2 regions of the Comamonas sp. B-9 genome follow, and region 2 is predicted to be linked to the other one. Evidence: predicted binding sites of a transcription regulator. Region 2 holds the regulator's gene; the other holds the start of a gene.

Region 1 (3,392 bases), on a different contig from region 2:
CTTTCCGCCAACAACAAGGATTCCAACACCATGCGCATCGAGACATTGGCCGTTCACGCAGGCTATTCGCCCGACCCCACTACCAAGGCTGCGGCCGTGCCCATCTACCAGACGGTGGCCTACGCCTTTGACAGCGCACAGCACGGCGCCGACCTGTTTGACCTGAAGGTGCCGGGCAATATCTACACCCGCATCATGAACCCGACCACCGATGTGCTGGAAAAGCGCGTGGCAGCGCTCGAAGGCGGCATTGCCGCGCTGGCGCTGGCCTCGGGCATGGCAGCGATCACCGCCGCCATCCAGACCCTGGCCGAAGCGGGCGACAACATCGTCTCGGCCAGCACCTTGTATGGCGGCACCTACAACCTGTTTGCCCATACCTTTCCGCAGCAAGGCATCGAGGTGCGCTTTGCCGATCCGCGCGACCCGGCCAGCTTTGGTGCCTTGATCGACGACAAGACCAAGGCCGTGTTCATCGAGTCCATCGGCAACCCGCTGGGCAATGTGACCGATATCCGCGCGCTCGCCGATGTGGCCCATCGCCATGGCGTGCCGCTGATCGTGGACAACACCGTGCCCTCGCCCTATCTGCTGCGCCCCATCGAGCATGGCGCCGACATTGTCGTGCATTCGCTCACCAAGTACCTGGGCGGCCATGGCACCAGCGTGGGCGGTGCCATCGTCGATAGCGGCACGTTCCCCTGGGCCGAGCACAAGGCGCGCTTCAAGCGCTTGAACGAGCCCGATGTGAGCTACCACGGCGTGGTCTACACCGAAGCGCTGGGCCCTGCGGCCTATATCGGCCGCGCGCGCGTCGTGCCGCTGCGCAATATGGGCGCGGCCATTTCGCCGCAGAACGCCTTCCAGATCCTGCAAGGCATCGAGACCCTGGCGCTGCGCATGGACCGCATCTGCGAGAACACGCAAAAGATTGCCGAGACGCTGCAAAAGCACCCCAAGGTGGCCTGGGTGCGCTATGCCGGCCTGCCCGACCACCCGGACCATGCCACCTTGCAAAAGCAGTCGGGCGGTCGTGCCTCGGGCATTCTGTCCTTCAGCCTCAACGCCGCCGATGGCGAAGGGCGCGCTGCCGGTGCCCGCTTTCTGGATGCGCTGCAGCTGTTCACCCGCCTGGTCAATATTGGCGATGCCAAATCGCTGGCGACGCACCCGGCTTCGACCACGCACCGCCAATTGGACAGCGCAGAGCTGGAGAAAGCCGGCGTGAGCGAAGGCATGGTGCGCCTCTCGGTCGGCATCGAGCATGTCGATGACCTGCTGGCCGATCTGGAGCAGGCGCTGGCCCAGGTCTGAGGGGCCGTCGCGCATAAAAAAGAGCCGCTTTCATAAAAAAGAGCCGCTTGCAATAAGCGGCTCAATCACAGTGCTCTTTGGCTCCTGAACCACCAGGAGCGGGTTGTAGACCCCTTTTAGAAACGGTAGCCCACACCGACACCCAGCAACCAAGGATCCACCTTGAAGGTGCCCACCTTGGTGCCGGCCGAGCGCACGTCGGTCTTGATGTAGACCTTCTTCACGTCGACGTTGATCGACCAGTGCTTATCGAGCATGTAGTCAAAGCCGATCTGCAGCGCCGGGCCAAAGCTGTTCTTCTTGATCGATGGATCGAGCGCGGCCTCGACGGCGGGTGCAAAGTTCACGTTCGAGAAGCGCGTGTAGTTCACACCAGCGCCCAGGTAGGGCTTGAAGGCGCCCATATTGGTGAAGTGGTACTGCGCGAGCAGGCTGGGCGGCAGGTGCTTGAGCGTGCCGATCTTGGCGCCGTCCGAGCGCAGGTCGTGCTTTTGCGGATAGGTCAGCACCAGCTCGGCCGCGATATTGGGTGTGAAGAAGTAGGTCACATCCACTTCGGGAATCGTCTTGTCATTGATCGACAGACCCAGGCCGGTGGAGTCCTTGTTGGCGCTGTCCAGATGCACGGCGCGCACACGCACTTGCCAGGGGCTTTGCGCCTCTTGCGCCATCGCCGCGCCCGACGCCATTGCACATACAGCTGCCGCTGCCAACATCATTTTTTTCATCGTCATTGCCCTCGCTGCGATCTTGCTCGCATGGATTGAAAAGTAGCTGAACCCAGGCCGCATCTGCATGCCCCCACCCGCGCCAAGCGCCGTATCTGAAGGCGGCAGAGCTTTTTCTGCTGTCCATGCCTGCATCTTCTGCTTTAGCGGGCTGTACGGCCCTGACCCAGATCAACGAGACAAAACAAGCGATGAAAAAAGGCGGCCCGCTGTTGCGATGCCGCCTTCTGCTTCTTGCTGGCCGCGCCCGAGGGGCGCGGCCAGCAGCCATGCGCTGCTGCTTGCGATCAGTGCCCGCGCAGCTTGTGCCAGGCCTCCACCGCCAGCACCACCAGGCCACCAATGGCTGCACCAACAGCCACATGCACCAGCGTTGGGGCCAGCAGTGCCACCACGCCACCCATCGGGGCTACGGTACTCTCCAACCAGTGCTCGATCGGGCCAATGCCATGCACCAGCAGGCTGCCGCCCACCATGAACATCGCAGCCGTTCCGACAATCGACAGGCCACGCATCAGCCAGGGCGTAAACGCAATCAGGCCCCGGCCAAAAGCCTTGGCAGCGGCACTGGTCTTGCGCATCAGCCACATGCCCACATCGTCCATGCGCACAATACCGGCGACCAGGCCATAGACAAACACGGTGATCGCCAGCGCCACGGCCACCAGCACTGCAAACTGCTCCCACAGCGGCTTGCTGGCCACAGTACCCAGCGCGATGGCGATGATTTCTGCAGACAGAATGAAATCGGTACGCACCGCACCCGCCACCTTGGCTTTTTCATAGGCCACAGGGTCCATGTTTTTCTCGCTGGCAGCCTTCACGGATGATGGCGCCACGCCCATCTGCGCAGCCTGCTCGGACTCCTTGACGGCATCATGGGGCGCCTGTTTGCCGGGCTTGTGGAACAGGCTCAGCACCTTCTCCACCCCTTCAAAACACAGAAAAGCGCCGCCAAGCATCAACAGCGGCGTGATCAACCAAGGCGCAAAAGCACTGATCAAAAGCGCTGCCGGCACCAAGATGACTTTGTTTTTGAGCGATCCCTTGGCCACCGCCCAGACCACCGGCAACTCCCGGTTGGCCTTGACGCCGGTCACCTGCTCGGCGTTCAGCGCCAGGTCATCGCCCAGCACCCCCGCGGTCTTTTGCACCGCCACCTTGGTCTGCGTGGCCACATCGTCCAGGATGGCCGTGCTCTTGCCCGCCGCCGTCTTGGTCATCAGCGCCACATCGTCGAGCAAGGTCGCAATATCATCGAGCAACATCAACAAACCAGCACCAGCCATTACGCACTCCCAATCCAAATTCGGTGGCAAATCATAGCGATTTCGCGGTGCAATGCCGTGT
Region 2 (3,392 bases):
ATGCTGAGCCGGCCGTGGTGGTCTGCTCGCCGGCCAACTTTGGCTGGGTCTCCAAGATCGCCTTCCAGTGCGGCACGCAAAGCGTGTTCACCTTGGGCGATGACCGCAGCGGCACGCTGCTGGAGCGTGCGGTGCACTGCGCCGATGCGCACACGCCCGCGCAGAAATCTGCCGACGACATGGCCGCCATTCTCTACACCAGTGGCACCACCGGGCGCAGCAAGGGTGCGATGCTGAGCCACGGCAACCTGCTGAGCAATGCAGTGATGCTCAAGGACTACTGGGGCTGGAAAAAGGGCGATGTGCTGATCCATGCGCTGCCGATCTTCCATGTGCATGGCCTGTTTGTCGCGATCCATGCGGCCTTGCTCAATGGCAGCAAGATGGTCTGGTTTGCCAAGTTCGAGCCCAAGGCGGTGATTGCCGCGATGGCGCGGGCGACCGTCTTCATGGGCGTGCCGACCCTGTATGTGCGCCTGCTGGCCGAGCCGGGCCTGACCAAGGCGGCGGCCCAGCACATGCGTTTGTTCATCTCCGGCTCGGCGCCGTTGCTGATCGAGACCTTCCGCGACTGGCAGACCCGTACCGGCCACACGATTTTGGAGCGCTATGGCATGAGCGAGACCATCATGCTGGTCTCCAACCCCTACCAGGCCGATGCCCGCCATGGCGGCCAGGATGAGCGCCGGGGCGGCACGGTGGGCTTTGCGCTGCCGGGTGTGGGCGTGCGGGTGCAGGGCGATGACGGCCAGGCGCTGGGCGCCGACGAGATCGGTCATATCCAGGTGCAAGGCCCCAATGTGTTCAGCGGCTACTGGCGCATGCCCGAGAAGACCGCGCAGGAGTTCACGGCCGACGGCTGGTTCAAGACCGGTGACGTGGGCAAGATTGATGCGCGTGGCTATGTGACCATCGTCGGCCGCAGCAAGGACCTGATCATCTCCGGCGGCTACAACGTCTACCCGGCCGAGATCGAGGGCTTCATCAACGAACTGCCGGGCGTGGCCGAAAGCGCGCTGGTCGGCGTGCCACACCCCGATTTTGGCGAAGTGGGCGTGGCCGTGGTCATTGCCAAGGCGGGCCAGCAGCTCGATGCCGAGGGCATCATTGCGACTTTGAAAAAGCAGCTGGCCAACTTCAAGATTCCCAAGCGCTGCTTTGTCGTGGGCGAGCTGCCACGCAACACCATGGGCAAGGTGCAAAAGAACCTGCTGCGCGACCAGTACCAGGGCCTGTTCAAGGGCTGATGCGCCCATGATGGCGGCCTGCGCCGCCATGACAAAACCCTCGCGCTGTGGCAGCCAAGAAGCTGCCGCAGGCGAGGGTTTGCTATTGGGCGGATGCGCTTAGGTGGCGATCAGCGCAGCACCAGCACCGGTATCGTCGCATGGGTCAGCACATGCTGGGTTTCGCTGCCCAGCAGCAGGCGCTTCAAGCCCCGGTAGCCGTGCGATGCCATGACGATCAGGTCGCAGTTTTCCTTTTTCGCCGTCTCCAGCAGCGCCTCGGCAATCATGTCGGACTTGATCACCAGGGTCTTGATGGGCACGCCGGTGGCAGCGCCTTCGGCCACCACCTTGTCGACAATGCCCTGGGCGGCGCGTTCCCAGCCGTCCTCGATGCGCGCAATGTCATCGGGGTTTTGCATGGTGCTGCCCTCGAAGTAGCTGCGCGGGTAGTTGGGCGAGATGTTGACGGCGGTGACCGTGGCGTGGCTCAGCTTGGCCAGCGCGAGGGCGTGGCGGACGGCCTTCTCAGACAGCTCAGAGCCATCGGTGGCAAGCAGGATATGTTGGTACATGGCAGGCTCCTTTCAGGTCAGACGTAGGGCAGAGCCGCTGTTGCGCAGCCTTGCCGTGGCTTCAACACAGAGCATCGCCGCTTGCGGCTTGAGCGGATGTCGGATCAGACCGCGTTTGTATCCGCTGACGCGGCGACTTGGAATAGCTGCTTAGCTTAGGCCGAGCAGGCCTGGGTGTTGATCAGGCCCTGGAGCTTGTCGGTGTCCAGAATGCGCACATGGCGCTGCTTGACCTCGATGATGTTCTCCTCGGCAAACTTGGAGAAGGTGCGGCTGACGGTCTCGAGCTTGAGGCCCAGGTAGCTGCCGATTTCCTCGCGTGTCATGCGCAGGATCAGCTCATGCTGCGAAAAGCCCCGGGCATGCAGGCGCTGCACCAGGTTCAGCAAGAAGGCGGCCAGGCGCTCTTCGGCGCGCATGCTGCCCAGCAGCAGCATGACGCCATGCTCGCGCACGATCTCGCGGCTCATGACCTTGTGCACATGGTGCTGCAAGGCGGTCACTTCGCGCGACAGGTCTTCGAGCGAGGAGTAGGGCATCACGCAGACTTCGGCGTCTTCCAGCGCAATCGCGTCGCAGGAATGGCGGTCGTTGACGATGCCGTCAAGCCCGATGATCTCGCCCGCCATCTGAAAGCCGGTGACCTGGTCGCGCCCGTCTTCGGTGGCGATGCTGGTCTTGAAAAAGCCGGTGCGAATCGCATAGAGGGAGGTGAAGGTCTCACCGTTGCGGAACAGCGCGCTGCCGCGCTTGATCTTGCGGCGGGTGGCGACGATCTCGTCGATGCGCTCCATTTGTTCGGCCGACAGTCCCACGGGCATGCACAGCTCGCGCAAATTGCAGTTGGAGCACACCACTTTGATGGAGTTGGATGTCATGTATCAATACCCGTGAACAAATATTCATGTAGGAACGGCGTTCCTCGTATGCGCCTATTGTGCGTGCAGGCGCCAAATGGGTTCTTGATGTACATCAAGGACGCGTGGCAGAGCTTGGGGCACATTGGGTGTCCGCTAGGAAGAAGCCACATGATTTCCCTGACCCCCGACCTGCTGCGCCGTTTTGATGTTCCCGGCCCCCGTTACACCTCGTATCCTACCGCAGACCGATTTGTTGAAGCCTTTGCTGCGAATGAGTACAAGCAGGCGCTGGCGCAACGCGGCACCGGCCTGGCTGGCAGGCTCGCTCCGCTGTCCTTGTATGTGCATGTGCCGTTCTGCGCCTCGCTGTGCTACTACTGCGCCTGCAACAAGATCATCACCAAGCATGCCGAGCGGGCCGACGAGTACCTGGACTACCTCGAGCGTGAGCTGGACCTGCAGCTGGCCCATGTCAGTGCCCGCCCCACCATCAGCCAGCTGCACCTGGGCGGCGGCTCGCCCACGTTTTTGACCGATGCCGGCCTCAGCCGCCTGATGGACATGGTCAAGCAGCGTTTTCATCTGCAGCCCGGTGGCGAGTACTCGATCGAGGTGGACCCGCGCACCGTGAGCCGCGAGCGCCTCCAGCACCTCTACCAGCTGGGCTTTAACCGGCTGAGCTTTGGCGTGCAGGATTTTGACCCGCTGGTGCAAAAGGCCGTGCACCGCGA

The links. Region 2 encodes FNR, which switches genes on or off when oxygen is low (the NO sensors DNR and NnrR bind a similar motif). Its sites were predicted from a motif close to TTGATNNNNATCAA; they were not measured.
Region 1: a site for FNR is predicted at 2,204-2,217, ahead of H928_RS0111920 (OmpW family protein). Genes of this name have one in related genera too.

What each region holds. Positions count from the first base shown of each region.
Region 1 covers NZ_KE148567.1:3,775-7,166, reverse strand. Annotated here, with positions in the region: gene H928_RS0111925 (O-acetylhomoserine aminocarboxypropyltransferase/cysteine synthase family protein) at 31-1,314, shown strand; gene H928_RS0111920 (OmpW family protein) at 1,431-2,042, opposite strand; gene H928_RS0111915 (DUF808 domain-containing protein) at 2,330-3,331, opposite strand.
Region 2 covers NZ_KE148585.1:8,027-11,418, reverse strand. Annotated here, with positions in the region: gene H928_RS0113940 (malonyl-CoA synthase) at 1-1,247, shown strand, start outside; gene H928_RS0113935 (universal stress protein) at 1,358-1,801, opposite strand; gene fnr (fumarate/nitrate reduction transcriptional regulator Fnr) at 1,957-2,679, opposite strand; gene hemN (oxygen-independent coproporphyrinogen III oxidase) at 2,830-3,392, shown strand, end outside.